DNA from 3 places in the Cytobacillus sp. FSL W8-0315 genome. Region 1 is predicted to be linked to each of the others. Evidence: riboswitches for the same ligand, from Rfam matches in the RefSeq annotation. Region 1 holds a riboswitch; each other region holds the start of a gene.
What was found. Region 1 has a riboswitch for S-adenosylmethionine ahead of MKY20_RS06470 (methionine ABC transporter ATP-binding protein). Riboswitches for the same ligand answer to the same signal wherever they lie in the genome.

Region 1 (10,734 bases):
AATCTCAATCCGCTCAAGCGTTTTTACCTCTGAGTGCAGATACTGCACTTTAATGCCGATTTCTTTTAAGTAGTCTGTCAAGTCCTCAGACATTTTCTTTGTTAATGTAGTGACAAGCACACGTTCATTTTTCTGAATGCGATCCTGGATTTCACCGATTAGGTCATCAATTTGCCCTTCGATTGGACGGACATCAATAGTAGGATCAAGCAAACCGGTTGGGCGGATAATTTGCTCAATCATTTCCGGTGTATGCTCAAGCTCATAAGGGCCAGGTGTTGCCGAAACAAAGACAGCCTGTTTCACATGCTTTTCGAACTCGGTAAACGTAAGCGGCCTGTTATCCATGGCTGAAGGCAAACGGAAACCATGGTCCACAAGCACGGATTTTCTTGCCTGGTCACCATTGAACATACCGCGGATTTGCGGCAGAGTTACGTGCGACTCATCAATCACAATTAGAAAGTCTTCCGGAAAATAATCCAGAAGGGTATACGGTGTTGAACCAGGCGGCCTTAATGTAAGGTGGCGGGAGTAGTTTTCTATGCCGGAACAAAAACCCATCTCCCTCATCATCTCAAGGTCATAGCGGGTCCGCTGCTCGAGGCGCTGGGCTTCAAGCAGCTTATCGTTTTCTCTTAATTCAGCAAGGCGCTCTTCCAGTTCTTTTTCAATGTTCTGGACGGCGATCCGCATTTTTTCTTCACGCGTTACGAAGTGGGATGCCGGGAAGATCGCAACGTGCTCACGTTCACCCATAATTTCTCCGGTGAGGGCATCTACTTCACGGATCCGGTCTATCTCATCCCCGAAAAACTCTACACGGATACAATGCTCATCCCGTGATGCCGGGAAAATCTCTACTACATCCCCGCGTACACGGAAGGTGCCGCGCTGGAAGTCGATATCATTGCGTTCATACTGAATGTCAACGAGCCTGTGAAGAAGCTGGTTCCTCTCAATCTCCATGCCGGTTCTGAGGGATAGCACCATTTCACTGTATTCTTCAGGAGAACCCAAACCATATATACAAGACACACTGGCAATTATAATGACATCTTTGCGCTCAAATAATGAAGAAGTCGCCGAGTGGCGGAGCTTATCAATTTCATCATTGATGCTTGCATCTTTTTCAATAAAGGTATCTGTAGAAGGCACATATGCCTCCGGCTGATAGTAGTCATAATAGCTGACAAAATACTCAACAGCATTGTTTGGAAAAAAGTCCTTAAATTCACTGTATAACTGCCCTGCAAGTGTCTTATTATGCGCAATGACTAGCGTCGGCTTGTTAACCTCTTGTATAACATTTGAAACTGTGAAGGTTTTTCCCGTTCCTGTTGCACCCAAAAGCGTCTGGTGCTTCTTGCCGGAATTAATTCCCTCCACAATTTTTTTGATTGCCCCAGGCTGATCGCCCTGAGGGGAATATTTTGAGACTAATTCAAATTGATCCTTCACCTATAAGCCTCCCGTTCAAATTACTTTTATCTATATATTAATCACAAACCAGCATTGAAAGAATTTAAGATCCGGGATGCATGGCTGATTTGTCAGTTTTTTACTCAAAACTCATATCATCATTCTACCACAAAGAGCCTAAAACAAACCAACAATATACGAACGGATATTCGTTTTTTTATTTTTGCCGGGTAAATATTGCTTGGGAAATATGCCGAATTCTTGAGGGTGGTGTCGAAGCAAGGTTAATCAAACGTTTGATTAACCTCCTGAAATTAAATCAAACGTTTGATTGATATTGATTAATAGCTGATTTTATGCGAGCAAAAATACAGCTGAAATTTCATTTTACAAAAAACCTGTCGATACGTTTGATCGACAGGTTCCGCAAAAATTATTCCGCACTTGGCTTTGTTTTGGGCTTCAGTTTTTGAGCGTACCAAAACCCGACAGTCAATGAAAGTGCGTCTATAACAATCAAGGCAAATGAATTTGTATACCCTTTATAGACAGAAGCAGCAATCAGTCCCACCGTCAATACAAGCCCAATCACACGATTATAGCTTACTCTCGTAAAGAGCAAAACCAGCAGGCCGGGCAGCAGCAGAGCTGACAAGTATTTTAATGCCAACCAAAACACCTTCTTTTGTTTATTCACAATGATTCAGGGTTTCTAACATTAGAATATCTTTTCATAAGAAGATGTACAAGTTTTTTCAGTGTTATTCCCTATGTTCTATCACATAATAAGAAAAAGTACTTATTATGGAGGAATGCATCATGGCAAGAAGAAAAAGACGCCCGCTTGTGCCGGAATCAAGAGCGGCATTAGACCAGCTTAAAAATCAGGTAATGGCAAACCAGGGATACCATGTTGACAATGAAAATCCCGATGTCGTGAAATATGAAATTGCCGAGGAGGCCGGTGTGCCATTGAAGCCGGGATATAACGGCCGTCTTACATCCAAACAGGCAGGAACAGTGGGCGGGAAGATTGGCGGAAGTATGGTGAAGGAGCTTATTCGGATGGCACAGGAACAGATGAAGGAACAGTAGGTAATCGTGAACTTCGGGAAAAGAATGAGAAAATTGGGGAAACGCAGACTAAATTTACGGAAAATATTATTCAGCAAATTAGGGAAAGAAACCTCCAATTTGAGGAAAAGACTCACTGAATAAGGAAAAGCTATCCCGCAAAGAGGATAGCTTTTGTTCTTATTCAGCGGCTTTCCGCTCTAGAAATTCCTGTTTAATGGATTTAAGCAGCTCCTGGTCTGTTACCAGCTGGAAGGCAGTGAGTGCGAGCCCTTTTGCCCCGGTTATCAGTGCTTCGTCTCCTTTTACAGATGCTGCAGCCTCACGAAACGGAACTGTATGGGCAACAAGATCATCTGCACCAATTTTAATATAAGGATGAATGGTTGGCACCACTTGGCTGATGTTGCCTGCATCCGTCGAGCCGATTCCATCTCTGTCCCCTTCAACGACCGTTTCTCCCAAGTCTTCAATCACTTCTTTAAACACTTGGTCATATGTCTTGTTTAACAGCAGGTTATCAACTTCATTTTGAAAAGCAATAACATTGAGCTTTGCTCCGGTTGCCAATGCGGCGCCTTCAGCGACAGCTTTAACCTTCCGTGTTACCTCATTAAGACTGGTTCTGGTTGTAGCACGGATGAAGAATCTGGCTTTTGCATACTCAGGGATAATATTTGGAGCATCCCCGCCATGAGTAATAATGCCATGGATTCGTACATCATCCTTTAATTGCTGACGAAGGGCATTAATTCCGTTAAATAGCTGAATAACTGCATCAAGGGCATTGATTCCTTCCTCCGGTGAAGCTGCCGCATGGGCAGGCTTACCGATAAACTCGAAGTCAAGCGGATCAACTGCCAGTGATGAACTGGTCAGGCGGGTATGGTTTGATGGATGAACCATTAGGGCAGCGTCAATGCCTTCAAGTAAGCCATGCTTCACAAAGCTGCCTTTTGCACTTCCATTTGGCCCGCCTTCTTCTGCCGGGGTTCCAAATACTACTGCCTCTCCTCCGGTCTCATCAATAACCTTGCTCAATGCAATGGCTGCTGCCACACTTGTTGTGCCAATGATATTGTGGCCGCATCCATGACCCAGCCCGGGAAGGGCATCATATTCTGCAAGGAATGCAATAGACGGCCCTGGTTTATCGGATTTTTTCCGGGCAAGGAAAGCTGTTTCATGCCCGGCCACTGCCCGCTCAACTTCAAAACCTTCCTTCTCAAGGATGCCTGAAAGCAAGCCAGAGGCAAAAAACTCCTCATTTCCTATTTCCGGGGTCGCATGGATCCGGTGGCTTGCGGAAAGATAAAGTTCTTTATTTCCCTCAACATTTTTCTTGATTGCTTCTTTCAGTTCAGATAGTGCTTTTACAGGTGCCGCCATCATTGTTCCTCCTTTATAAATAATTTTTTACCAGCCAATATCACTTAAAGGAATAAAAGTCGGGATCATGCTTCCGTCATATTCCTTCGTAATGAAATCAGCTACATCATCTTCCTGGTAAAGTTCAGCAATTCTCTTAAGCGTTTTGTTATCCTTGTCTTCTGTTCGGACAGCAATGATATTTACGTATGGAGTAGCGGTTTCACTTTCAATAAAAATTGAATCCTTAGTTGGGTTAAAGCCTGCATCTACGGCAATTCCGTTATTGATTACAGAAGCAGAGACATCCGGAAGTGCACGCGGTGTCTGCGCTGATACCATTTCTACAAATTCAAGGTTCTTCGGATTTTCAACGATTTTATTCAAGTCCAGGTTTCCGTCATAGTCCTCGGATAATTTAATCAGGCCGGCTTCCTCCAGTAAAAGAAGGGCTCTTCCGCCATTTGAAGCATCATTTGGAATGGCAATTTTGCCGCCTTCCGGAATGTCTTCTGCCGATTTTACTTTTTCAGAATAAAGCCCCATTGGTGCTAAAACAGTTGTCGCTATTGGGGTAAGATCCATATTATGCTCTTTAATAAAAGTGTCAAAATAAGCGACTGTTTGGAATGCATTCACATCAAGATCGCCTTCTGCAAGGGCAACATTTGGCTGCACATAGTCAGAGAATGTCACAACTTCAATTTCAATGCCTTCCTTTTCAGCCTTTTCTGCAATAAAGTCCCAGATGCGTGTATCAGAACCGCTTACACCTAATTTAATCTTCTTTGTTTCTTCTCCTCCAGTTGTGCTTGAGCATGCTGCAGTGAACACACCCAATGCTAAAATAATGAATGTTAAGAATAGTTTTTTCATGATGTATTTCCTCCTTATTTATCTTCTTCTGATTTTTTTGGATAAGATATTTCCGAATGACTGCAGGCCCTGAACCATGACAACTAAGATCGCAACGGTAATCAGCATGACTGTTGTATCGAATCTCTGGTAGCCGTAGGTAATGGCGAGGTCACCAAGCCCGCCGCCTCCGACTGCCCCGGCCATGGCTGATGCTCCGACCAATCCGATTGTTGCAATTGTAAAGCCTAATACCAGCGAACTAAGTGCTTCCGGAATCAGGAATTTTAATATTATCTGGCCTGGTGTTGCTCCCATTGCTTCTGCAGCTTCTATGACTCCCGGATCTACCTCAAGCAATGAGTTTTCTATTAATCTTGCAATATATGGCCCGGCATAAAAGACTAGCGGCACTACGGCTGCAGCCGTACCTATCGATGTTCCGACAATCAGCCTGGTAATGGGGATAATGGCCACCATTAAAATGATGAAGGGAACTGATCTGAAAATATTAATAATGCTGTTTATGATATTAAAAACAACGAGGTTTTCCAGCAGATGCCCTTTCCTTGTTACGACAAGCAATATACCAAGCGGCAGTCCGATAATAGCTGAAAACAGCAATGAGAATGCCACCATTTGAACCGTTTCGATTAAGGCTTCGATGATTTTTTCCTGATTAACTAGCACGTGTTGTCACTTCCTTTATTGAAACTTTTTCCTGGCTGATGTACTGTATAGCACGTCTGATTTCACTGTCCGGACCCTGGAATTCGACAATCAGGTTGCCAAACGGTGTTCCCTGAAGTTCAGTAATATTTCCAAACAGGACGTTGAAGTCGATATTAAACTTTTTGGCAACCTGCGAGAGGAGCGGCTGCCCGGCAGAATTTCCAACAAAGTTGATTCTAAATACCTTTTGAAGCCCTTGCTGTTTTTCAATCACTTCTTTAATGGAGTCAGGTATTTGATCATTCATGACAGTGCTGACAAAGTTTTTCGCTGTTTGTGTCTTTGGTGATGAAAAGACATTGAAGACGGTTCCTTCTTCGATAATTTTTCCTGCCTCTATTACAGCGACACGATCACAGATCTCTCTGATTACAGACATTTCATGGGTAATGATCAGTATAGTAATGTTGTATTCTTTATTTATTTTTTTCAGCAGCTGCAGGATAGAGCTGGTTGTCTGCGGATCCAGCGCTGAAGTTGCTTCATCACATAATAGAATGGAAGGCTGGGTCGCCAGCGCCCTGGCAATTCCGATCCGCTGCTTTTGCCCGCCTGACAGCTGATCGGGATAGCTGTTTGCCTTGTCTGCAAGCCCCACGAATTCTAATAGTTCATGGACACGCTTTTTGATGTCATCTTTAGGGATCTTAGCCAGTGTGAGCGGCATCGCCACATTGGCAAACACTGTTTTCGAATTTAAAAGATTAAAATGCTGAAAGACCATCCCGATGTTTCTTTTCACTTCGCGAATTTCTCTTACAGATAAAGCCGTCAGATCATGTCCACTGACAATGACCTTTCCTGAAGTCGGCTTCTCCAGCCAATTGACACAGCGGATCAAAGAGCTCTTTCCCGCACCGCTGAAGCCGATCACACCGAAAATCTCACCTTTGTTAATCTTTAAGTCTATTCCATTTAAAGCAGCTACCTGCTGTCCTCCGCTTTCATAGATTTTCTTTAAATTCTGAAACTCTATCATTCAGCATCTCTCCTTTTCTAAATGTTATATATAATTAATCCCATGGGAAAACTAAGAATTATATCCTGAAATTTACCCCTTCTAACAGAAGAGGTTTTTTGAAGTCCCCTCCTTATCTTTCAGGCTATCGCCTGCTGGATTTGGCACAGTGCAGTCTGCCTGCTGCCGAAGCTTCATTGGGCCAGGTCCCTCTGCTTCTCTCGATAAGAATTATTCATATGTTTATGAATAGAATCTTGATGCATTTTTTCGGATAAAAACAAAAACCCTCTTCTAAAGAAAGAAGAGGGCGGCATTTATCAATGGTCCTCTTCTTATCTTTCAAGCTACGCTTGCTGGATTTGGCACGGTACACTTTTGTCCGCTGCCGAGGTGTCATAGGGCCAGTCCCTCAACCTCTCTGGATAAGAAGATTTTTATTATTCGGTTGTTTAATATGCTTATTACTTTACCACCATAAAGAAAAGGATGTCAATCATTATTTTTCAAATATTTTCACTTGGGCCATTTTCAAAAATTTCCGTTACTTTAACAGAGCTGTCTTTACGGTGAATAATCATCACACCTGCCAGAGCGATTATACCACCCGCAATGGATAACATAGTCGGCACCTCTCCCAGCCAAACCCAAGCAATGACAAATGCTATTGCTGGTGTCAGATAAAGAGAGCTTGTCGCTTCAGAAGTCCCTCCTATGGACGCAAGAAAAGCTAGGGCAATATATGGAATTACCGTTGGAAAAATCCCCAAATAGATGACACTTAAAGTGGATTCGGCCGATGCATGAAAGATCTCATTACCAAGCCCAGGAAGATAAATCAGCATAAAACCAGTCCCTGCCCATACCGTATAGGATGTAAATGACAAAAATCCGTATTTATTAAAGTATTTAGTCTGAAACACGAAATAGATGCTTTCTGAAATGGAAGCAAGCAGGACAAATAAAATACCGGTTTGGATTTCAAACCCTCCTCCTGCACCAAGCGAAATAAGTGCGGCACCAGCAATACTGACTGCTGAACCAGTCCACCTGACCCTTCCAAACCTTTCCCTTAAAAATAAAGCAGCCAAAGCAGCCGAAAAGATCGGAGTCATTGATACAATCAAGCTTGCCGGTCCGGCGCTTACTGTTTTTTCCCCAATGTTGAGAGCTGTATGATAAACCGTAAAACCAAGGAATCCAAGCATAAAAATAGCAGGAAGATCTTTTATATCCGGAAGACGCATCCTTGTCAGCAGTGCTAAGACACCAAGTGCAGCCGAACCAACTAAAAGTCTAAAAAGGGCAAGGTGCTCAGGGGAGTACGATTCAAGCCCAGCCCGAATTCCCGGGAATGCGGATGCCCAAAGAATGATGATAGAACTATGCGCCCCGATAATCATAAATTTCTTATTTGCCAACTTCATCCCCCTTATCAACATTTCCAGCCATTATCTGTGCTGCTTTTCAGGATAATCAATAACTGATACAATGTCCTCAACCAATTAGGAAAGAATTTTGCCAGCCAATTTTCATAAAGGCGGTTATATGGATGGATACAGCACAATTGCCAAAATATCAGCGAGTTATTGAGACTATTAAAGGAAAGATTTCCAAAGGGGAATGGCCAATCGGAAGTAAAATTCCAAGCCAGCGGAAACTGGCTGAGGAGTTTGGAGTAAACCGAAGCACAATTATCACTGCTCTGGAAGAACTTTCTGCAGATGGACTAATAGAAGGGAAAACGGGAGTTGGCACTAAGGTTATTAATAATACTTGGACTCTGCTCGCTTCAAGGCAGTCTGCCAACTGGAGTGAATATATCGATACAGGGATACACAGAGCCAGCGAAAAAATCGTTCAGGAAATTAATGACTTAGAAATGGATCCCGCTTTTATACAGCTCAGCAAAGGAGAGCTTTCCCCTGAGATTTCCCCTGTGCAAACGATGCAGAAAGTTCTAAAGGAAGCTGCTGATGAATTGAGTGAACTCGGTTATGAGGAACCAAAGGGGTATTTGCCATTAAGACAGGCAGTTAGTGAATATTTGGCAGCATCTGGAATAGACGCTTCTCCTTCCTCGATACTTATTGTTTCTGGAGGGCTGCAAGCCCTGCAGCTTGTTTCATTGGGCCTTGTGCAAAGAGGGGCACCCGTATTTCTGGAAAAGCCCTCTTACTTATATTCTTTACAGCTTTTCCGGTCATCAGGCATGAATTTAAAAGGATTGCCGATGGATAAAGAGGGAGTTATCACGAAAAGCATCTCTTTGAAGAAATATGAAAAAGGGAAATCCATTTTATATACGATTCCTTCCTACCATAACCCGACTGGAATTTTAATGACAGAAAAAAGACGGAGGGAACTGCTTGATGTTTGCAGAATAGAACAGCTGCCAATTGTGGAAGACGATATTTATCGTGAGCTATGGCTTGATGAAATGCCCCCTCCACCATTAAAAGCAATGGACAAAAACGGCCAGGTCCTTTATATGGGAAGCTTGTCAAAAACATTGAGTCCCGGACTTCGAATAGGCTGGGTAGCAGCACCTGAACCTGTTATCGACCGGCTTGCAGATCTTAAAATGCAGACTGACTATGGTTCAAGTTCACTTTCACAAAGGGTAGCTGAAAAATGGCTGTCCACCGGCCTCTATCAAAAGCATATGGAAAGGGTACGTGAGCAGCTGAGAATTCGTCGTAATACTGCCCTGAATACATTAGATGCTCACTTGTCCGGGATAGCAGAATGGAATTCTCCGGAAGGAGGTTTTTTTATATGGCTGAAAGTACCGTCCAGTATTCCAATTCGAAGCCTCTATCGGCAGGCTATTTTAAGAAAACTGCTGATTAATCCCGGCAGCATATACAGTGACGGGCCGAATCATTTTATACGAATTTCCTATGCTTATGCCTCGCTGGGGGAACTGCAGGAAGGCATATTCATCCTTGGAGAGGAAATTAGAAAGCTCCTATGAGTTTGATACCTGACAAGGGATCCTTTTCACAGTTTGCATAGAGTGAAATTTATCCTATATGTCAATCCAAACATGTATTGTATAATGATGGAAAAGTGCCATTTTTCAAAAAGGAGGGACAGAAAATGATCATGACCGAGAATCCCGCAGATTTATTCGCGGATAAAGTCGAAGCGAGGAATCTGCAGCTGGCCATTCAGCATTCCAGCGATGTGATTGCAAGAGTAACCAAAGAAGGCATTGCTTTATATGTCTCCCCTTCCTGCTTGCCGATGCTGGGGTACTCACAGCAGGACTTTTATCGAAGCAGCCTTTATACATACTGCCATCCAAATGACCGGGACCTCTTAAGAGATGCTTTGGCCGAGCTTGAACAGCTTCCGCATAAACGGGAGACCTTTCGCTTCAGGCATAAGGAGGGGCATTATCTGTGGCTTGAAGCCAATTTTTCAGTCATTAATGACGATAAAGAAATGATGTGCATCATCCGGGATATGACACAGAGAATTATCATGGAAGAGGAGATTCTTGAAACACAGGAGAAGTACCGCTTTCTGGTGGAGTTCTCCAAGGATACGATAGGAATGGTCACACAAAAGGGGATTTGGACCTACATCAATAATGAAGGAAAAAAGCTTTTTGGATTCACGAGCATCAAAGAGATGATCGGCACCTCCCTCCACGACTACATTCCTCCTTCAGAACATTCCACTCTCGATGATTTTCTGCAAACAAAGCTAAGTGTGAATTTTGAGCTTAATCTGATCCGGACTGACGGACAAACGAGAAAAGCCGAAGTCCAGCTGATTCCAACCACTTTCAAGAACAGAAAGGTCTACCAAATCATTATTAAAGACGTGACCGGACAAAAGAAGACAGAGGAAAAGCTGCAGAATGCCGAAAAACTTTCCGTTGTCGGTCAGCTTGCCGCAGGCATTGCCCATGAAATCCGCAACCCGCTTACAGCCATAAAAGGCTTTACACAGTTATTATATGAAGAACATAAAGGAGATTTCGCGGAGGTCATCCTAAGTGAGCTGGAACGGATTGAAGGCATCGTCAATGACCTGCTCGTTCTCGCCAAACCTCAAATAACCGAAATGGAAGAAACCTGCCTGACAAACGTTGTAAAAAGTGTAATCACTCTCTTAAACAGCCAGGCTGTTATGGAGAATATCGTGATCGAACTAACACAGTCACCAGGCGAGTTTTATGTGAAATGTGAAAAAGATAAAATTAAACAGGTGCTGATTAACATCATTAAGAACTCGATTGAAGCCATGCCGGCGGGCGGAAAAATAAACGTGGATATCCGCCAGGAGGACCATTCTGTCATCATCAGTGTCGA
Region 2 (10,734 bases), 2.2 Mb from region 1:
ACCAATTCCTTCAAGCTTTGCTAAAGCATCAGCGATAGAAGTCTGGTTCTGAAGAACACCCGCTTCCTGAAGAGACACCTGTGCGATAATCGGCAAATCAGTTTCTTTCCTGGCTATGGCAAGGACAGTCTCAAGCTCTTCCAGGTCATAATAGGTTTCAAGCAAAATACCATCTACATCCTCAAGCAGCAGGCAATAAAGCTGCTCCCTGAAGCTTCTTTTTATTTCTTCAAGTGTAATCATGTTGGGCTTGAATCCCCTGATCCCGCCGATTGTACCAGCAACATATGCGCGTTCCTTGGCAGCTTTTTTGGCAATCCTTGCTGCAGCACTGTTAATCTCCTTAACGGAGTCTTCCAGTCCATATCGCTGAAGCTTCAGATAATTCGCCGCATACGTATTTGTTTGGATCAATTCAGCCCCTGCGCCTATGTATGCTTCATGGATGTGCTGGATCTGTTCAGATTGTGATAAATTTAATTCCTCAAAACAGCTGTCGGTACCATAGGAGTACAGAAGAGTTCCCATCGCGCCATCTGCTATGATGATTTCATTCTTTAATTTATTTAGGAAACTCAAAATATCACCCCCGCTGTAAAATCGAATGTTTTGTTTTTCCGGCAGCAGATAAAGCTGCCTTGAAATCTTCTATAATATCATCTGCGCTCTCCAGGCCAACAGATAGACGAAGAAGACTGTCCGTTATTCCGCGCTGCTCCCGTTCGGATGCTGGCATGGCTGCATGTGACATTTTTGCAGGGTAGGAGAGGATGGATTCAACAGCTCCCAGACTTACTGCAAAAACAGGTATTTTCGCATTTTCAACAAATCTTCTCATCGATAGCTCATCTTCAAGCTCAAAAGATAGGACGGCACCTGCGTTCACAGCCTGCATTTTCTGGATTTTATATCCGGGATGATCTGCAAAACCTGGATAATGCACCTTCTTAACAGATGGGTGATCATTAAGGAAACCAGCAATTTTCTTAGCTGATTTCACAGACTGATCAAGCCTGACCTGCAGCGTTTTAATGCCTCTCAGCACAAGCCACGCATCCTGAACACCCAAAACGGCTCCAAAGGAGTTCTGGAGAAAAGCAAGTCTTGCACCTAAATCCGGATCTTTCACAACCGCTAGGCCAGCCACGACGTCGCTGTGTCCGGATAAAAATTTGGTTGCGCTGTGCAGCACTATATCTGCACCTAAAGAAAGCGGTTTTTGAAGGGCAGGGGTCAGGAAGGTATTATCCACAAATGTCAAGGCTCCATGCTGTCTTGCAAGTGAACTGATGGCCTGTATATCTGTCACTTTCAGCAGCGGGTTGGAAGGAGTCTCTACATAGAAAACTTTCGTGTTGGGACGGATTGCTTCTTTTACTTCCTCAAGATTTGTCATATCAACAAATGTGTGCTCAATGCCAAAGCGGGACAGGACTTCTGTTGTCATTCGATAGGTTCCGCCATATACATCTTCTGTAATGACAACATGATCTCCCTGAGATAAGAGGAGGAATGCTGTAGAAATGGCAGCCATTCCAGAAGAAAAGGCAAACCCTCTAATACCTTCTTCAAGCTCCGCGATGACTTCTTCAAGTGCTTCCCTTGTTGGATTCAGGCTGCGGCTGTAATCATATTTTCCGAACACATCAATATCTTTTTGATGAAAAGTGGAGGCATGCTGGATCGGTACACTGACAGCTCCTGTTTCCGGGTCGAATTTTTGATTATTGTGAAGTAATTTCGTTTGGAATGTGTAATTCGAACTCATCGTACTGCCTCCTTAATAACCTTAGCAAAAGCATGTTCAAGATCCGCCTTCAAATCTTCTGCATTTTCTATTCCAACCGAGAAACGCAGAAGCCTATTACAGACACCGGTTTCAATACGGATTTCTTCAGGAATGTCCGCATGTGTCTGGGTTGCTGGATAAGTTATGAAACTCTCGACTCCTCCGAGGCTTTCAGCAAAGGAGATAAGGGAGAGGCTCTGCAGAAATGGATTCACCCAGGATTCATCCTTGATTCGGAATGATATCATGCCGCCCTTGCCGGGATAAAGGACATCTGTTACTGCATCGTGGCCCGATAAAAATTCTGCTAATTCCTTCGCATTTTCTTCATGACGTTCCATGCGGAGAGAGAGTGTCTTCATCCCTCTGATCAACAGCCATGAATCAAAAGGGCTAAGGACAGCACCTGCGGCATTGTGGTTCATCGCCAGTGCCTCACATAACTCTTTGCCTTTTGCAACAATTAATCCGGCAAGGACATCATTATGCCCGCCAAGATACTTGGTTGCACTATGGATCACAATATCAGCTCCAAGCTTTAACGGCTGCTGAAGGAGAGGGGTATAAAACGTGTTATCAACTATAAGGAGGATATTATGCTTTTGGGCAATGTCTGCTATCAATTGAATGTCAGTCTGTTCCATAAGCGGATTAGTTGGAGTCTCCAGAAATATTGCCTTGGTCTTTTCCGTGATTAATAGTTCAACATCTTCGGAATTGCTGGTATTTACATATTTGCACTGAAGTCCCCACTTCTTGAAGCCCTGTTCAAGCAGACGATATGTACCGCCATATAAATCCTTTGATACAATCCATTCATCTCCGGATTTAAAAAGAGAAAGAATGGTAAGAATTGCGGCCATTCCAGAACTGCAGGCATAGCCTTGGTCGCCTTCTTCCAGATCGGCGATTGCCTCCTCAAGCAGCTGGCGGGTAGGGTTGCCTGTTCTGCTATAGTCAAAGCCAGTTGACTGGCCAATGCCTTCATGGCGATATGCCGTGGAAAAATATACGGGCGGGTTGACAGCACCTGTTGCTGACTCGCTCCTGTTTCCGATTTGCGCTAATCTGGTGTCAATATTATACATGCTTGTAACCACTCCTTATAAAAAATAAAAAAAAAGCCTTCTATAAGAAGAAGACTTTTTAATGTGATCAGCCATTCTTCTTATCTTTCAAGTTTTAGAAACTTGCAGGAATTAGCACCTTTTCAATCAAAAAAATGATTGCTGGTTGCTGAGGCGTCGTCGGGCCTTACCCTCGACCTCTCTGGATAAGAAATCAAATATTAAATTTTCTCTAAACTTTACTACAGTAAACCGCTAATCGTCAACACTTTTTTGAATATTTTATGTTATAAAAAATATCCGACCAGGTATCTTGCGTCCTTTTGCCCTCAGTCTCCATTTTTTAGGGGGAATGAGGAAAATTTTGAACAAAAAAACTTCCCATCAGATTCTGGAAAGTTTTTTTGGGGTATTCATTCTTCAATCAAATCGTTAACCGGCACATCCATTTCTTTTTCAGAATCTGCTTTTGTGTAAACACGTGCTGTCTTAGTCTGCTCATCTACATGCTGAATGATGATCGGGATGCCATTCAAAGTAACACAGTGCATTTCAGCAGACTCAGCAATCTCTTTTGCTCTGCCAATATTCATGGAAAAACCTCCTGAATTTGAATAATTTTAATGTGTCTTAAAAATACACAAATTATTCTTTTGAAAAAAACCTGGCATAAAATGTTAGAAGGGGATCACTTTAAAGTTCAGAATATTTGTTTTATAATGAACGTAAATGAAATTTTTCTTGGAGGGGAGCTAATATGCGTGAACATAGCCACTGCCGCCACCGGTTTGCGGAATCCGAGGGTCCAGCAGTATTCCAGACCATGGATGGCATTGAAGTAAATGTTTCTGGGTCCATGTTCGAAAAATGTACAACTTGCGGCCATTTTGATTTTCCTGTGGAAACGAGAGAAGCAATTGAATCTTCCCTAAAAGAAAACAGAAAAAATGCGAATGCAGTGAAACAAATCTATATTAACTTAGTTGAGACTTTTTAAAGCCGGACGACTGCCGGCTTTTTTATTTTGTCTTCTATATAAGAAAGTGCTTTTACAAAATGTTTTTGAATTTTTGCTTGAACTTAGTTATTAACCTGAACTGATCATCGCTATGGGCACATGATTCTCGAAAATTCATCCGCATTTTCGTCGTGCGGTATTAGTCAAGGAAGCCTTTTTAAATGTCCTGCGGCAGGAGAGGGAGCGGGAGACCGCGCAGGCGGAGCTGAGGACCTCTGTTCCTCCCGGCGGAAAGAAGGTCCCGTGCTGAAATCAGCGGGCAACATTTTAAGTATAATAACAATCTAAAATGAACCCCTAAAAACCACCCAGTTATTTCTTATTTATAATTGTTTAACATTTAACAAAACATTTTATTAGAATAAGTAATTACTAAAAAAAAATTTTTAATAGTTTTCCACTATATTCATGTTTTTATCTTTGTACAACTAGATTTTCCGTGTTAGAATAACTGTGGAAACGTTTTATCCTCTGAAAAATATTATTATTCGTAAAAATAAAACGTTAATGCATCATATAGACGGGTATTGTATTTTCAGGGGAGAAAAATGTATTTGAATTATTTACTTAAAAACAGTTATGGAGGTAATTTTCCATGAAAAAGCCATCGAATGGTGAGGGACCTTTTGAACAAGGATTTCATGGCCCCAACCTTGGCTACGTTATTGAACTATATGAAAGATACTTAGAGGATCCATCTTCTATCGATCCTGAAATGAAAGACTACTTTGAAAGAAATGGTTCCCCTCTAGCGAGTGAAGGAACTCCGCAAATGGCTTCATCAGCAAATCAGCCAATGAATGCCGGACAGCTTGAAAAAACACTTGCTGCGATTCGCCTTGCTGATAATATCCGCACATATGGCCACTTGGCTGCAGATATTTATCCGCTGGGTAACAATAAATCTGAAAGTGCATTATTCGAACTGAGCAAATATGGCTTAACTGAAAATGATTTAAAAGAGATTCCTGCCGGTGTCATTACTAAAGACGCCACCTATCCATTACGCAACGGACTTGAAGCAATTGAATTCCTGAAAAGCGCTTATATGGGACCAATTGCGTTTGAATTCCAGCATATATTTGATGAAAACGAAAAAGACTGGCTTCGCCGTAAAATAGGGGCCAACAGCCATAAACTGTCAATGCAGAAGGCAGAAAAACTGAAAGTTTTAAGAAGACTGACTGAAGTTGAGGAATTTGAAAAATTCCTTCATAAAACATTCGTTGGCCAGAAAAGATTCTCAATTGAGGGTCTTGATACAATGGTTCCATTACTGGATGAAATTGTTTCTGAATCCGTTTCTGATGGAGCCAAAACAATTAACATCGGCATGGCCCACCGCGGAAGATTAAATGTTCTTGCCCATGTGCTTGGAAAGCCGTATGAAATGATCTTCGCGGAATTCCAGCATGCGCCAAATAAAGAACTCGTTCCTTCCGAAGGATCTATCGGAATCAATTACGGCTGGACAGGCGACGTTAAATATCACCTTGGTCTTGATAAACAGATCAAAGATGAGAATACGACCATAGCCAGACTGACATTAGCTAACAATCCGAGCCATCTTGAATTTGTAGGTTCACTGGTTGAGGGCTATACCAGAGCTTCACAGGATAATAGAACAAAGGCCGGTTATCCTGAAGTAGATCCAAAAGCTGCTTTAGCCATTATCATACATGGAGACGCAGCATTCCCAGGACAGGGAATTGTAGCAGAAACACTGAACCTTGGACAGCTGACTGGCTACAATACGGGCGGTTCGATCCATATCATTGCCAATAATACAATTGGTTTCACAACAGAATCACATGATTCACGTTCTACCAGATATGCAAGTGATCTTGCCAAAGGTTATGAAATGCCAATTCTGCATGTGAATGCAGATGAACCTGAAGCAGTAGTTGCAGCGGCAAGAATTGCTTGTGAATATCGTGCGAAATTCCAAAAGGATATCCTTATCGACTTAATCGGATACCGCAGATTTGGGCACAACGAGATGGACGAGCCTATGACGACTAATCCTCTTATGTATAACATTATTCGCAAGCGTCCAACCGTGAAAGCGCTGTATGCTGATAAGCTTCTAAATGAAAAGATCATTTCCAAAGAGGAAGCAGAGGGCATTCATCATGAAGTACTGGAAAAAATGAAGGCTGCCTATGAAAAGGTTCCAAAAGAAAAGAAAGAGGCGGAGTTAACCAATCCACCTGAAACAGTCGAAAAGGGTCTGCCAAAAATTAAAACAGCTGTGTCTGTCGATAAATTAAAGCAAATTAACGAAGAATTATTAAAATGGCCAGAGGATTTCAAAGTGTTTGATAAACTCGGCAAAATCCTGCAGCGCAGATTGGAAGCGCTTGAAGGAGACGGCAAGATTGATTGGGGACTTGCTGAAACACTGGCTTTTGCAACCATTTTATCTGATGGTACCCCTGTCAGACTGACTGGCCAGGATTCCGAGAGAGGTACATTTGCACAAAGAAACGTTGTTCTGCACGATCATACAACTGGAAAAGCGTATTCACCTTTGCACAAGCTTTCAACGGCTAAAGCATCATTCGCTGTCCATAATAGCCCATTATCTGAAGCTGCTGTCGTAGGCTTTGAATATGGATATAATGTATTCGCTCCGGAAACGCTTGTTCTATGGGAAGCTCAGTATGGTGATTTTGCCAATGCGGCACAGGTAATGTTTGACCAGTTTATTGCTGCTGGCCGTGCGAAATGGGGCCAAAAATCAGGTCTTGTCATGCTTCTTCCACATGGCTATGAAGGACAGGGACCTGAACATTCAAGTGCCCGCCTGGAAAGATTCCTGACTCTTGCAGCAGAAAACAACTGGACAGTTGCTAATCTATCTTCTTCAGCACAGTACTTCCATATCTTAAGAAGACAGGCTGCCATTCTCGGAAAAGAGGAAGTTCGCCCGTTGGTGATCATGTCTCCTAAGAGTCTGCTGCGCAATCCGAATGTCGCTTCAAATGGACTCGAATTGAGCGAAGGAGAATTCAAGTCTGTTATTGAACAGCCTGGCTTAGGCCAAAATCACGAAAAAGTGAAACGCATCATTCTTGGAACAGGTAAGATCACAATTGATTTATCCGAAAACCTGAAAAACTACCAGGATCAGGATTGGTTCCATATTTTACGAGTGGAAGAAATCTATCCGTTCCCAATGAATCAAATTAAAGAAATTTTAACCCGCTATCCTAATGTAGAAGAAATCGTTTGGATTCAGGAAGAACCAAAAAATATGGGTGCATGGAATTTCGTTGAACCTAGACTGAAAGAAATCGCAGGCAGCGATATCGATGTCAGCTACATTGGAAGAAGACGCCGTTCAAGCCCGGCTGAAGGTGACCCGACTGTTCATAAGAAAGAACAAGCACGTATAATAGATGAGACCCTAACACGGAAGCAAGAAGGAGGAAATTAAGGTGGCAGAAATCAAAGTTCCAGAATTGGCGGAATCCATTACAGAAGGTACGGTGGCACAGTGGCTAAAACAGCCTGGTGATACAGTAAATAAAGGGGATTATGTTGTAGAACTTGAAACAGATAAAGTAAATGTTGAAATCATTTCTGAACATAGCGGTGTTTTACAGGAAATTAAAGCACAGGAAGGCGACACGGTTAATGTTGGTGAAACCATTGCTATCGTTAATGAAAGCGGACAAGCTGCACCTGCTCCAGAAAAAACGGAAGAAAAACCTGAGGCTCCTAAAGCTGAACAGCCTAAAGCAGAGGATCAGCCCGAACAGCCAGCAGCTGAAGAAAAAGCTGGCGGACAGCGTCCGATCGCTTCTCCGGCAGCACGCAAGCTGGCAAGAGAAAAAGGGATTGACCTAAGCCAGGTGCCGACAGCTGATCCACTGGGAAGAATCAGAACCCAGGATGTTGAATCCTTCAATCCAAATCAAGCAAAACAGCAAGCTCAGGCACCAAAACCGGCAGCAGCTTCTAAACCTGCTGAACAGCCAGCCGCCGGAAAAGAAGTGGAACGAATCAAAATGTCACGCCGCCGCCAGACCATTGCAAACCGCCTTGTAGAAGTTCAGCAAACTGCAGCGATGCTGACAACGTTCAATGAAGTGGACATGACAAATGTGATGAACCTTCGTAAGAACCGCAAAGATAAATTCTTTGAAGAAAATGATGTTAAGCTTGGCTTCATGTCATTTTTCACAAAAGCGGTAGTAGCAGCCCTTAAGAAAAATCCTTATTTAAATGCTGAAATTCAAGGCAATGAAATTGTCCTTAAGAAATTCTATGACATTGGTATTGCCGTGTCAGCACCAGAAGGTCTTGTCGTGCCGGTTGTACGTGATGCAGACCGCAAAAACTTTGCTGAAATCGAAAAGGATATCATGGACCTTGCGGTTAAGGCGAGAGACAATAAACTTGCTTTATCAGATCTGCAGGGTGGAAGCTTCACTATCACTAATGGCGGTGTATTTGGCTCCATGATGTCTACTCCAATCCTGAACGGACCACAGGTTGGTATTCTTGGAATGCATTCCATCCAATTGCGCCCGGTTGCAATTGATGCTGAAAGAATGGAAAACCGCCCAATGATGTATATCGCACTTTCCTATGACCACAGAATTGTTGACGGTAAAGAAGCTGTCACATTCCTGAAACGCGTCAAGGAACTGATCGAAGATCCTGAAAGCCTTCTTTTTGAAGCATAATAAAATAGAAACCAGAGCGGAATCGGCTCTGGTTTTATTTTTTTCTTTATTGAAAATTATTTGCATTAAGGAAACATTGTACTTGTTATGCATAATATATTAAAAAGCAGGTGATGAGCTTGAGACGAAGACAAATGAAGATACTGCAATACAGTACGGTTTTAAAGAAACTCGGTGTTCTCAGTGAACAGGAATATGAAAATATTAAAAAGGCTAATAATCTTTCAGCATACTTGCGGAAATATTAAAAAAAGCGGGAATAGCTCCCGCTCCTACATATTTACTAAGTATTTGGCAAATTACTATTAAGTTGAAACTTACTCTTTAAACGGCTTCAATCCCCGTTTTTGAATTTCAGTTTTTAATATCCTAATCCATTCCTTTTCAGACCCTGACTTCAATGCATCACGATACGAGACGACCAGCTGTTCATTACTCATAATTTTCATTATGCATACCTCCTGGTTAAATGGATTGAATATTCTATTTTTAATTATTGTAAAGGTTTTTTAAGTTTTTGTGAACCCTTTATAAAGAAAAGATTTATTTCATTATGATGACATTTTTTGCGGCGCATTTCAGCAGCTGATAGTGGACTCGAATACAAACCGAAGGTAAGATTTATATAAATAGATTGCTGAAAGGAGGAAGCCGCTAATGAATCTGGCACTAGACCATCTCGTACACTTTATTAAAGCTGAACCATCTGAACCAGTGAAGAAATGGGGGAATGTGGGATATAAAGCAGTATTGGGAGGAAGCCATGAGAACTGGGGGACATATAACAGCCTTTTATATATCGGGCAGTCATACATTGAATTTTTATCAATTGAATCAAATCATATTGCCGCTGCTGCTGAAAACCCGCTCATTAAACAGCTGACAGATGAACTCCCGTCAGGGGAAGGCATCGGGCAGCTCTGCTTCCGAACCAGTAATATTGAAGAGCTAAAGGCTGAATTAAAGAGGAAAGGCTTTGAGTCCCTTCCAATTTTTGAAGGAAGCAGAAAGAGGCAGGATGGAAGCTTGCTTTCGTGGAAGATGCTGTTCTTTAAAGAAAACCCACATTATAAATATCCTTTCTTTATTGACTGGGGCGTGGAAGACGATAGAAGATTTGAAGAACTGCGACATCTTGGCTTTATTGATGAAAACCTTGAAAATAAAAAAATCGAAGAAGTATTTATAGCCTCCAGTGACTGTGAAATGTCTGCGGATTCATGGAAGGCGATTATGCCGAATTTCATGACCGATGTTTACATAAGCAGCAATGGAAAAGAGAAGAGAGCATCCATTGGAATTGGATCAGTAAAACTCACCTTTTGCCAGCCATTACAGGATGAAGGAAGGGTTTTGGAAGTTCTGAAAAAAAGAGGGGAGAAGCCATTTGCTGTTCAGCTTTCGCCTGGCCTTGAAAAAGAAATAACCCTATTTGAAGCTGTTTATTTTTAAAGGAGGGAGCCCATTGTTAAGGAAATTCACTGTTAACACATCTGAACGAGACCAGTTTCTCGAAATAACTTCAGAAGTACAGGCATACATTAACCAGTGCGGAACCGCTGAAGGAGCAGCAATCGTCTATTGCCCGCATACAACTGCCGGCATCACCATAAATGAGAATGCAGATCCGGATGTTAAGACAGATTTGATCCGCCGATTCGATGAAATATATCCTTGGGATCAGCAAAAAGACCTTCATATGGAAGGGAATACCGCAGCGCATATGAAAGCGGTCACTGTCGGTTCCTCACAGCATATCGTCATTACAGAAGGACAGCTGCTTCTGGGCACCTGGCAGGGGATTTACTTTTGTGAATTTGACGGACCAAGGACGAGGACATTTTATGTAAAAATTTCAGATTGAACATAAAAGAAGCTGCTCCTATATTAAAGGGCAGTTTTTTTATTATGGAGAATCCACATTAGATGAATCTATAGTTATGAGAATTGAGCCAGAAAAATTTATAAGTTATCAATATATGAAAATATTGAATATTCAGCAATATATGATAACATAAAATGTAAGCGTTTTAGATCAGCATCTTAGGGAACTCTTTACACAATGAATAGATCATCATATACCAAGGAGGATTTCTGGATGACGGAATTATTGAACCTAACAGTAGGGAAGCTCCTGGAGGAGAAAGCCGGCCTTCACCCGGATCA
Region 3 (10,734 bases), 2.6 Mb from region 1:
TGCCCGGGGCCACTATCTTGGATAAGGAACCAACATGCAGAACTTGAGAGTTTTGATCCATTGCTTTTAAAGTGGGGAAACTTTTATTAAATGATAATTCCCCATAAGCATCATCCTCAACTATTAGGAAATTATATGTTTTGGCAAGCTCCAATACATGCTGCCGGCGCTCTCCTGTCATCGTAGTGCCTGTAGGATTTTGAAAGGTTGGGATTGTATAAAGAAAACGCGGCAGAGTAAGCCCTTTTTGCTTCCTATCCTCTAGAATCTCTTCCAATACACCTGTTTGAAGTCCGTGCTTGTCTACAGGAATACTAATTATATGTTTGGTGTAATTTTGGAAAATTTCTAAAGCCTCCATATAAGTAGGTGATTCTATTGCCACGATTGACTCCTCATCCAGGAGAATGCGGGCAATCAAATCGATCGCCTGACAGGCACCTGAAGTGATCAAAAGCTCTTTTTCCGTAACAGATACCCCCCGCTCTTTCAACCTCTTTAAAACCTGTTCCTTGAGTTTTATTATTTTGGGACTTCCTATATAATGGAGCGGCAAATCATGTTCTTCCTCTAATAAACTGTTAACAGCTGCCTTTACCTCTTCATCAGGTATAAGGGCAGGAGCTGGATAGCCGCAATGCAGGCGTATACACTTATCTGGAATCTCCGGAATCCACTCCCCAGGGGGAGTATTCTGAAGCGCCCCTTTGATATTATCAGGAAAAAAAGAACCAGCACTCATTGTATCCACACCCTTCCAGCAGTTTTATTATTCATTATAAACTTCTTGCCTGAGATGCTCCACAAAAACTATATAAGCAAGTGCTCCTGGAAAAGTTTTTTTACTTTTGCCCAATCTTCCTTTATGACACTATACAGGACAGTATGACGAATAGTCCCTTCTTTTCTTATCATATGATTTCGAAGAATGCCTTCTTTTACCGCACCGATTCGTTCTATCGCTTTCTGTGATCGGATGTTTTCATGTCCGGTTTTGATTTGGACGCGATTAAGTGACAGTTCTTCAAAACAGTATTTCAATAACAAATATTTACAGTTTGTATTGAAATTCGTGCGCCAATAAATAGGGTTCATCCAAGTGGAGCCGATTTCTAGATGTTTATGCTGGGCTGAAATATCGAGAAACCAAGTAGCGCCAATGATCTTCCCTGTATTTTTATGGATAATGACAAAAGCAAAATCGGTGCCTTGCTCCCGTCTTTGTATGGCATCTTTGACATAATGAATGACCCGGCCTTTCTCAGTTAAATCAACAGACATATGGTCCCATATTCGTTTATCCTGAGCTGCTTCACAAATTCCTTCAACATGATCAAGTTCCATAGGAATTAACTGCACAACATTGTTTTCTAATTTTCGCATGCTATCACTCTCCTTGAATCAATTAAAACCGATTTCTGGTATGATAAAAATAACCAAAAATGAATTTTAATATAATACCAGGGAATGATTTGATGGAGCTTCAAATTCTGCTTTCGGAAAATGGAATAAAGTATAAAGAAATCTATGAACAAATTCGGCTGGCGATTTTAGATAAAAAATTGTCAGCTCATGCAAGACTTCCTGCAAAGCGGAGGCTGGCTGAACAATTAAACGTAAGCATCATAACTGTTCAGATGGCTTACGAACAATTGCAGAGTGAAGGGTACTGTTATTCAGCAGAACGCAAAGGCTATTTTGTTTCTGAAATTCAGGATGAAATGCATTATAGTCAGATTAATACAATGGGCCTGGAGAAAAGAGATCAGCAAGAGTTTCTCATTAATTTTAAAAATGGGCAGATAGATGCCTCTGCATTTCCTTACAAACAATGGAATAGACTTTATCGAAAAGAGCTTAAGGAATCCAATGCCAGCAATGGCCCGTGGCAGGGTGAATATTCTTTGCGTGTTCAAATTGCACAATACCTTCAGCAAGCTAGAGGGCTAGCCTGTCAGCCGGAACAAGTGTATCTATTCAGCGGATTTCAGCCGCAGCTGTTAAATGTCTGTTTGTTTTTTAAGCGGAAAGCCATCGGGATTGAAGATCCAGGTTTTATTCGGGCAAGATCTGTTTTTGATCAATTACAGCTGCCTTGTTATCCGATTTCTGTGGATGAGGATGGATGCTGTGTGCCTGATGCTGAAGAGCCAATAAAATTATTGTATACGACACCTGCTCATCAATACCCTACCGGTACAATTATGTCTATTGCCAGAAGGATTGAGCTGTTAAATTGGGCAATCAAACAGGACGCTTATATTATCGAGGATGACTATGATTCTGAATTCCGCTACAAAGGGGCACCAATCCCGGCATTGTCCCATTTGGATTCAACCGGGCGGGTACTGTACTTTGGCACCTTTTCAAAAACATTGCTGCCATCACTTCGGATCAGCTATCTGATTATGCCAGTATCTCTGCAGCAAGACTTTGAAAAATTTAATGCTTACCAAAAGACGAATGTTTCAAGAATCGATCAGCAGGCTGCTGCAAAATTTATGGAAGAAGGACTTTATACATCTCATATAGCAAAAATGAGAACGTTATATCGATCCAAGCGGAGCTGTTTAATAGAAAGCCTGTCAAAACACTTAGGAGACCACTTTGACATCATTGGAGATACAGCGGGCTTGCATATCATCGTGAAATTACCCGAAGGATTGACTGAAGCGAAAGCAATTGAACTGGCAAAGTCGGCAGGTGTTGAAATCGATGCTGTTTCGCCTATGTATCAGCTGCACAAGCCAAACCATCATGTGATGATTGGATATGGCGCACCCTCGATGGACGAGATTGAGAGAGGAGTCCAGTTAATCACTAAATCATGGAAAAGTTGTCTGAGCAACTAAGCTAAGCTATAAATTCCACAATTTAAAAGGGCGTTTATCCTACGGGATAACGCTCTTTTGCCGAAGCAGCAAACATACACATCTTTTCCTTAACCGCTGCCATAAAATCAAACATATTCATCCCCTGGATTTGCTGAAATTTATACAAGTCCTGGTTATAGTACATATGAATATGCCTGCCGGTGATTCCCCTTTTTTCTTCAATGGAAGTTAAATTGATATACGCAAATTCTTCAACTAAATCCTTGGTTGTTCCTGATGCAGGAATTCCATAAAACAGCAGTCTTTTGTTTGTTGCCGCAAAGAAGCCTGGATGCGGTGCTAAACAGAAATGAGCCACTAATGAACAGCTTAGACATTCAATAATGGTTTCACCTTCATACAATACATGTTTAACCTGATTTTTAACGCTACTCATGGAACGTCCCCCCTTAATAAACTATCAAACCGCTGTCTTCACTGCCAGTATCAGCCCAGTAGACCAATCCAATTCTGTAATGTCCAGGTCAGGTCTGTCCTGCAGTGTTTTCAGGAGTTTAGTGGCTTTGATCCGAAATTCTTCAGGCAATTTCTGCTGCGGAAACACATCATGAATCACATAAAAACCGCCGATATTTAAATGATCCAGGGTTTTGTCCAGAAGCTCAAATTTCCCTGGCCACGTATCTGCAAAAATAAAATCGAACCTTTCCGACAGGTTTTGAATAAAAGCTGCTCCGTCCTCACAGCAAAATGTAATTCTGCTGTCATACCCGAGGTTTTTTTTCGCGATGGATTGAACTGTCGAATCTATGTCAACGGTCGTTAGCTTACTGCTTTCATCCATCCCATCTATGATCCAGGAAGCAGATGCCCCCGTACCTGTGCCCAGCTCCAAAAAGCTTCCTCCTGGTTTGGAGGCAGCCAGCCCCTTTAGTAAAAACCCTGTTTTTCGATCACATGATTGCCCGAAACCCAGCACATCAGAATCCTGTAATATTCTCGAATATGCTTCCGGTACCTGTATAACACTGTTTTCCATTTTGTTTTTCCTCCTCTTTCTTCGTTATTATCTAAACCGAGATCAACCTAAAAAGAACATCAAAAAAAGGCCTCTTTATAAGAGGCCTTTATTATCAAAAACGACCTCTTATCTCCCAGAGCGTCAACTCTGTTGGAATTAGCACCTTCCTGACATAATCAGGGGTTGCTGAGGCTTCGCAGGGCCAGTCCCTCCACCTCTCTGGATAAGAATTTGTATAAAATATTATTTTCAACCAAGTATTGCATATTTTTTGCAAGATGGCAATACTTTAATTCTTTTAATCTAATGAACTGCTTCCTCTCCCTGATAAATTCGAAATGCCGGTACAATCGTATCCGACACAATCTCTTTCCCTTTTTCCCGGATGAAATCCAATTTATAGTACGCATCAAACCTCTGGCTGATCTCTGTTTTTACCAACTCAGGCGGAGTAACGACGATGAATTGAAACTTCAGCTTATCAGCTACAGCGAAAATCGGGTCAAGCACATGGGCAGAAGCCGCTTGTCCGAACGGATTATCACAGACTAACGGAACCCAGCTTTGATCAGTTTCACTCTTAACCGAAAGAAGCATCATCATCATGACCATGCGGGCAGATAACTTTTGGCCGCCGCTGCCATCCGATTTAGTCTTTGAACCCTGGTTGATCGTCTGCCAGGTTGAATAATGCTCACGCTGCGGTTTTCCATACATGAAGGCATTATCAGTACGCATATTATATACCAGCAGTTCCGGGTAACGATTCCTGAGGGAGACAAATAAAATCTGCTCATCACTGATGAGCTGTTTGATTTCCTGATCCAGCTCCAGATTATGGTCATCAATCATCTCGAATCGTTTCGTAATTTTGTTAATGGCCGAAACAAAATGCTGTTTCAGTAAAGGTTCAATATCTTCCGCTTTTTTAGGCAGGATGTCTTCTTTGAGCTGGACGAGCGGGAAAGACCCTCGTTCATTCTTCAGCTTCATTTTCGCAATCATCGAGCGAATCGCTTCCGAAATACTCATCACCTTCATACTCGCACGGCTTGCCCAGAAGTTTTGCGCCTTTTCTGCCCGTTCTTTATCGCGTTCCAGCTGCTCTAAGCCGCTCTGTGAGAAGCGCTTCATGTTTTGGACAACACTTTGAATATGTGCGTAATGCCTTGTATCCATATGATCAAGCGTAGTTAAGACTTCATTCTTAAAGCGGATCTCCCAATCCTTGCCTTCAATATTGAGTTTTAAATTGCGCAGGGATTGTTCAATTTTTGCGTGCTTCTCCTGGCCTTCATCCTGGATACCCTGATGTTTTTCACTCCAGGAAATGATGCTTTGCTTTCCCTGGCTCTTTATTTTTTCAATATCTTCATCCGTAAAAGCTGCTGCTTCCTCTTTAAGGATTACGGATAGATGCAATTGATTGTTTTCAAATTCAGCAATGTTTTGCTCCGTCTCTTTTTTGCGCTCTTCCGTTTTCTTAATTTCTGCATTCGTCTGTTTGGTCTGGTCTGTAATCTCAACCGTCTTCACTTCCAGATCAAGTTCTTCCCATTCTTCAGGCTGTTTATCATGCTTGGCCACTTTTTTAACAGTCTTATCACGCTGCGCCTTCGCATGCTTTAAAGAAGTGTCAGCAACTGTTACAGTTGTTCCCTGCTCTCGCTCTTCTTTCTCTGCTGCCTTTGTTTCCTTTGCAGCTGTTTGAACCATCTTTTCCAAAATACTCATAGGTTCATCCGGTACAGACGCATCCTTCCACTCTTCGTTAAGAGCATGAAGTTTTTTCTCCAGCTTCTTTTGCTGTTTTTGCTCCGATTCTCTTGTCGCCTGGATCGCCAGCAATTCACTGGCTTGTTCTTCTTTTGATTTTTGCAGCTGTTTAAGCTCCTCAATGCTTCCAATGATTTCTTCCAGCATATGCGATGATAATCGCGGAACCTCTTCAGAAGCTTCTGCTTTCTCAGCGGCTGGAAAAACCGCACCATCAATAAAGAAGCTAATCTCCTTAATATTTTGCTCAGCTGATAGCTTCCATTCCAAGTACGTTTGGCTCCACTTTTCCTGCAGATCAATGATGGTCTGATGCTCGTTTGCAAGCTCTTTCTGTACACTTTCGAAAGCTTCCTTTTGTTTCTCTTTTTCCTGCTTTACCCGTTTATTTTCAAGGTGCAGCGACTTTTCACGATTAAAGCTTTCCAGAGACTCCACATCTTTAGATAGATTTTCAATCTTTTCCTTCGTCTTTTCAAGCTGATCTCTAAGTCCCAGCTGCCGTTCTTTTTCTTTTTCCTCCTGAACGATGATGGCCTGTAATTCGTTTTTCTTGGAAAGCAGGGCTTCTTTTTCCTGAAGCAGCGCTCTTTCAATATCACCGGCAAGGTCATTGGAAAGGAAACGGTCGATTTCTTTTAAAATGCGGCGGAGAGAACTCTCTGTTTGTTCCATTTCTAGAAGTGCATCTTTTTTTTCTTCTATTTCTTTGGCAATCTTAATTTTCCAGTTCGTGAACTGATTTTTATTTGTCAGAAGTTCCTTCTCCGTACCGGTGATCATCACAAACGTATTTTGCTGATTTTCGCCCGCCATTTCTTCCCTCATAAAAATCGGGACAGGGCTCTTAAACATTCTTCCTGCAAGGACCTGTTTATTCACTTTTTCCCATTGCGGCCTGCTGACCACTAAGCCGTAGGGCAGGAGCGGATGAGTGAGCATGTGGCTAGCCATTTCATCCGGTTTTAAAGATTGCAGAAATTGTGAGCCGTAGAACACATCTATCCCTGTTTTCTCATCAATCCATTCCTTCAGTTCCTTCACATCATTATTCGCAATCCAGAAATGCTCATCATTCAAAGCAAAATCCAGCTGCGTTTCCCAGAGCGCTTTCTTTATTTCTTCCCCTTGCTCACGATTTTGAACGAGGAGCTCTTCCACCTGCTGGGCATATTTGGATAAAAGAGCATTCGTGAACTGCGCTGAGACATCGTCAAGCACAACTTGCAGCTTATCGTACAGCTTCGCTTCTTTTCGATGCATCTCTTCACTTTTCATCTTTAACTCTTTACACTTCTCTTCAGAAAACTGAATGGATTGAGCAAGCGTACCATGCGCAGATGCTAGCTGATTTTGCTTTTCATTTGATTGTTTCTCTTTTGCCTGTAAATCTTCGAGAGCCTCTTTTTTGGATTCTATCTGCTTGTTAAGATTTTCGATAAATCCCTGTAAATCATAGGTTAAGCGATCACCGAATTCTTTGATAAGTTGTTCTTCTTTTGATTCAAATTCATGAATTTTAGTATAAAGAAAATCAATTTCCGTACGAAGCTGGGCAATCTCCCGGGTCTTTTGTTTATCCTGCTTTGACAGTTCGTTTGTTTTCTTCTTTAAAAACTTCTGATATCCGGAATAATGCTGAACGGCTTCCCTAATAGCTGCGGCGGATTTTTCCCAATGCTGTGCCGCTTCTTTTTTGATTTCATCCATTCTTTGATTCACTTGCTCCAGGCCGCTGTTTTGCTCAAGCTTCACAATCTGCTGGGAAAGAGCGCGGATGCTCTGTTCCCCTTCATGCCATTCTTTCAATAAAAGGTGAAAAGCCAGCTCATCTTTTCGCTCCTGCTTTTCTTTCACCGTTTCCTGCAGGATCGTATGCTTCTTCTGTTCTTCCCCTAGTTTCTTCTCCCAATCCAGCACTTCCCGGTGAGCTTTTGCATACTCAAGGTTATCTTTCTGAAAGCGCAGTTCCACTTGCTTGCCCGTTAATTTTTCGATTTCCTTTTCCAGCTCAATGAGTGTTTCTTCTTCCGTTTTCTTCAAATGCTCCAAAGCACCAAGCAGCTGTCTCCCGACCTTAATGCTGTCTTCAACAATTTCTTTATGCTTGATGCCCTTTGCCAGACTCTCTTCAAATGGAATAATATCTTCCAGGAACTCTTTATGAGCCTGCTCTCTTTTGAGCAAAACAGGCAGGTCCTTTGCAATACTTGCCTGACTCTTAAAAATCTCCACCAGATCGTTCTTCTGATGCTCCGTTCGGTGCAGGATCTGACTGACTGTAGGAATAATCCGCTTTTGGAACAGGGAATGATCATCCTCAGCGCCTTCAAAAAACTTTCCAACGCCGCCTTCATCCTTGTTAATGTCTTTCATAATATCCCAGTCTTTGCGGTTAATGCCGTATGTATCAAGGATGCGGTAGTGCTTCTTTGTATCGCGGTAGACATCATAGCCATTCCATTTTAAATAATCCTTCAGGCCTTCCGTATCAGCCAGTTCACCATCTTCATAGAGCGGAATATGTTCAAGGGATGCTTCTTCTTTCCGTTCAAACTCCCTTGTATAAAACGTAATATTCGGGACAATTTTTGCTTCCTGTTCAAGTGTTTTGGCTTCTCCGCCTTCTTCGTTCATGGAAATCCGCTGTTCTGCTGAAAACATTCCGCCCGTCACCAAATGCCTGCAATCAGCCCCGTCGAGCTCCCATTGCATAAGAACATGAAAGGTATAAGGAATGAATTGCTCTTTATTATTAAAAAAGAATTGCTGATAATAGCGATTATTCTGCTTTCCCCAAGAAGTTCCTGGCTTAAGAATCTGGAAAATGGTCTGCAGGAAAACCCCTTTCCCTCCTCCATTCATCATGGAAATAAGGCCATTTGTGGAGGTATCTTCATTATGGAAGTTAAATGTTGTATCCTTGTATTGCTTTTGCATGCCATCATATTTCAGGCCGGCAATTCTAATTCGATGGATTTTCGGCATGCTGATCCTCCTCTGTCGTCATTAATTCCTTGAACATTTCATAACGGTCATAATCATGATACAAATATTCAATCCGCTCAAATAATTCCTGTTTCGGAATCGCCTTTGGAATATCCTCCCGATCGAGAATGACGATAAGTCCTTCTGTCTCCAAAAGACGCATACTGCTTGCAATCAAACCGATACGCGTCCGGCGATTGGCTTTCTTAGATCCATAATCATCGGTGTCGACCTCCATGTATTTCCATGTTGTCACAACATCCTTCATATCAATTTTTTCCTCTTCTCCAAAATCCTGCTTTACCTTAAGTATGCTATCCCAATTCATGATGACATCATTGACTTGCCGTTCCAGGGTATAGAAGCTAATCCCTTCACGCTTCGTACGGATTTTAGCCGCCTGGCTGCGGTCGATGCTTGCCAGGAATGCCATAATGACTACGCTCATCAGGTGAAAATGTTTCTTCGTTTCAACCTGCTTATGCCTATCCTTCATATGAGTAAAATTTGTAGCAAAAACAGAGCCGGTCGGCTGCACGACGAGCTGAATCCGTTTTGGCGATTCAATGATAAAGGTGCCGGATTCGTCTGCCAATAAAAGTACCGTCTGTCTTACATCAGGATCGAAATACGCCTGAAAGTGCTCGCTGTTTTCGTCGATGACTTTGTCTTTTAAAAGCGTAAAATAAACCGCTGATGCTTTCTTGATACTATCTGCACTCATCATTTCTCCTCCTGTACACAAATTTTAAACGGAGTGATTTTCATTTGATACCAGAGGAAGGGTTCAGCCCGATGATCAAATTCGGTATAAATTTTCAAGCCTTCAAACACCTGGAATTGCGGGTATTCCTGCATCAGTTTATAGAGGAGAATCTCCCGTTCATCACTTAATGACTCTTCTTTCCGATGCAGCACCTGAACCTTCAGCGGTTTTTTATCAAACATCATCCATAAATCAATCGTTTCCGATTCTTCAAACCATAAATCCTGGACTTCGAGCGGCAATGTCGTTAAATCAGCCAAGGAAAACTCTCCGTATGTCTGCAAATATTGAAACACATAGCTCCAGGCCTTGATGACAGAATCCCAGTTCGTTACCCTCTGATGGATAATGCTTTCCTCTTGCGCTTCTTCCTCCATTACCTCTGTCAGCTGCTTTTCATCAAATTCCTGCTCTCCCCAAATCCAGTCCAAAGGTAAGATAAATTCATTCCTTGGCGAAAATAAAGGACCTAATACTTTTTCAACTCTATCGAATGAAGAAAACCCTTCTTTCATGAACCAGTTCTCATAAATATGTTCCCTGAATGAAACAAGGCTCGTTTCCCAAAACAGGGATGGGTTTTCCGCTTTCAGCTTCATTTCATAAGAGATATTTTGAATCACAAGCTTTGCGAAACGGTCATGCAGCTGCCTTGTATGGCCGATCTTTTCCTGGAGAAGGATCAATTCTTTTTGAATAAGATCATCTTCCTCATTTCTTCGTTTCGTTTTCTCAATCATGCTGCTGATGGTGCGGAAGTGATTCTTCTCTTCTTCGAACTGCTTTTCAATTTCCGCACGGTTATCAGCCCTTTGCATTTCTTCTTCCATCAATAAGATTTTGGGATTATTGATCATTTCTTTTTGAAAGGAAAATTCTTTTGCCATTAAGCGGTTAACCCGTGAAATGAGGTGATCGAGGTTTCGAGTAGCTTTGCGGAAATTACCGTTTTTTATCAGCTGCATACTATAAAGCTGTTCAATGGTGATCGAGAATTCCTCTGCCATTTCCCTGCTCATGAAAATCATCTCCTGTGAGACATCGGTGAGCTTGTAGACAATGGATCCGCCTATCTCCAGGTTCGTATATAATTCATCCATCGTCACATAGCGGAAAACCTGAGTCTCCCATGATTGCCTGATTTCATCGTAATATAGGGCTTCAAAAGGTCTGCTGTACTCTTCTTTCCCCTGATACAGAAGCCCGCTTGTGATCCGTTCAACCTGCTTCTCATCGGCCAAAAGCTTCATTTGCTTAATTGAATCTTCGACCATATACTTAATATCCGATTTTCTCCGATGATCATCATCATTCAATTCCCGATAAAAAATGGTAAGGAGCACCTGCAT

Region 2: linked by a shared signal. The riboswitch ahead of MKY20_RS17590 (methionine biosynthesis PLP-dependent protein) and the one ahead of MKY20_RS06470 (methionine ABC transporter ATP-binding protein) in region 1 are both predicted to bind S-adenosylmethionine.
Region 3: linked by a shared signal. The riboswitch ahead of MKY20_RS19635 (O-methyltransferase) and the one ahead of MKY20_RS06470 (methionine ABC transporter ATP-binding protein) in region 1 are both predicted to bind S-adenosylmethionine.

What each region holds. Positions count from the first base shown of each region.
Region 1 is NZ_JBBOOC010000001.1:1,259,699-1,270,432, reverse strand. Features, by position in the region: gene uvrB (excinuclease ABC subunit UvrB) at 1-1,461, opposite strand, end outside; gene MKY20_RS06495 (DUF2198 family protein) at 1,856-2,092, opposite strand; gene MKY20_RS06490 (alpha/beta-type small acid-soluble spore protein) at 2,242-2,517, shown strand; gene MKY20_RS06485 (M20 family metallopeptidase) at 2,677-3,885, opposite strand; gene MKY20_RS06480 (MetQ/NlpA family ABC transporter substrate-binding protein) at 3,913-4,740, opposite strand; gene MKY20_RS06475 (methionine ABC transporter permease) at 4,759-5,409, opposite strand; gene MKY20_RS06470 (methionine ABC transporter ATP-binding protein) at 5,399-6,430, opposite strand; SAM riboswitch class I at 6,540-6,640, opposite strand; SAM riboswitch class I at 6,742-6,841, opposite strand; gene MKY20_RS06465 (DMT family transporter) at 6,916-7,830, opposite strand; gene MKY20_RS06460 (aminotransferase-like domain-containing protein) at 7,962-9,386, shown strand; gene MKY20_RS06455 (PAS domain-containing sensor histidine kinase) at 9,512-10,734, shown strand, end outside.
Region 2 is NZ_JBBOOC010000001.1:3,440,910-3,451,643, forward strand. Features, by position in the region: gene MKY20_RS17580 (bifunctional homocysteine S-methyltransferase/methylenetetrahydrofolate reductase) at 1-579, opposite strand, end outside; gene metC (cystathionine beta-lyase) at 584-1,768, opposite strand; gene MKY20_RS17590 (methionine biosynthesis PLP-dependent protein) at 1,765-2,877, opposite strand; SAM riboswitch class I at 2,955-3,069, opposite strand; gene MKY20_RS17595 (H-type small acid-soluble spore protein) at 3,270-3,449, opposite strand; gene MKY20_RS17600 (hypothetical protein) at 3,614-3,853, shown strand; gene sucA (2-oxoglutarate dehydrogenase E1 component) at 4,470-7,313, shown strand; gene odhB (2-oxoglutarate dehydrogenase complex dihydrolipoyllysine-residue succinyltransferase) at 7,315-8,568, shown strand; gene sda (sporulation histidine kinase inhibitor Sda) at 8,886-9,017, opposite strand; gene MKY20_RS17620 (VOC family protein) at 9,226-10,020, shown strand; gene MKY20_RS17625 (secondary thiamine-phosphate synthase enzyme YjbQ) at 10,034-10,432, shown strand; gene MKY20_RS17630 (AMP-binding protein) at 10,667-10,734, shown strand, end outside.
Region 3 is NZ_JBBOOC010000001.1:3,844,183-3,854,916, forward strand. Features, by position in the region: gene MKY20_RS19615 (aminotransferase-like domain-containing protein) at 1-742, opposite strand, end outside; gene MKY20_RS19620 (GNAT family N-acetyltransferase) at 811-1,383, opposite strand; gene pdxR (MocR-like pyridoxine biosynthesis transcription factor PdxR) at 1,476-2,852, shown strand; gene MKY20_RS19630 (PH domain-containing protein) at 2,887-3,270, opposite strand; gene MKY20_RS19635 (O-methyltransferase) at 3,295-3,873, opposite strand; SAM riboswitch class I at 3,979-4,085, opposite strand; gene MKY20_RS19640 (hypothetical protein) at 4,159-8,619, opposite strand; gene MKY20_RS19645 (DUF6063 family protein) at 8,597-9,343, opposite strand; gene MKY20_RS19650 (hypothetical protein) at 9,343-10,734, opposite strand, start outside.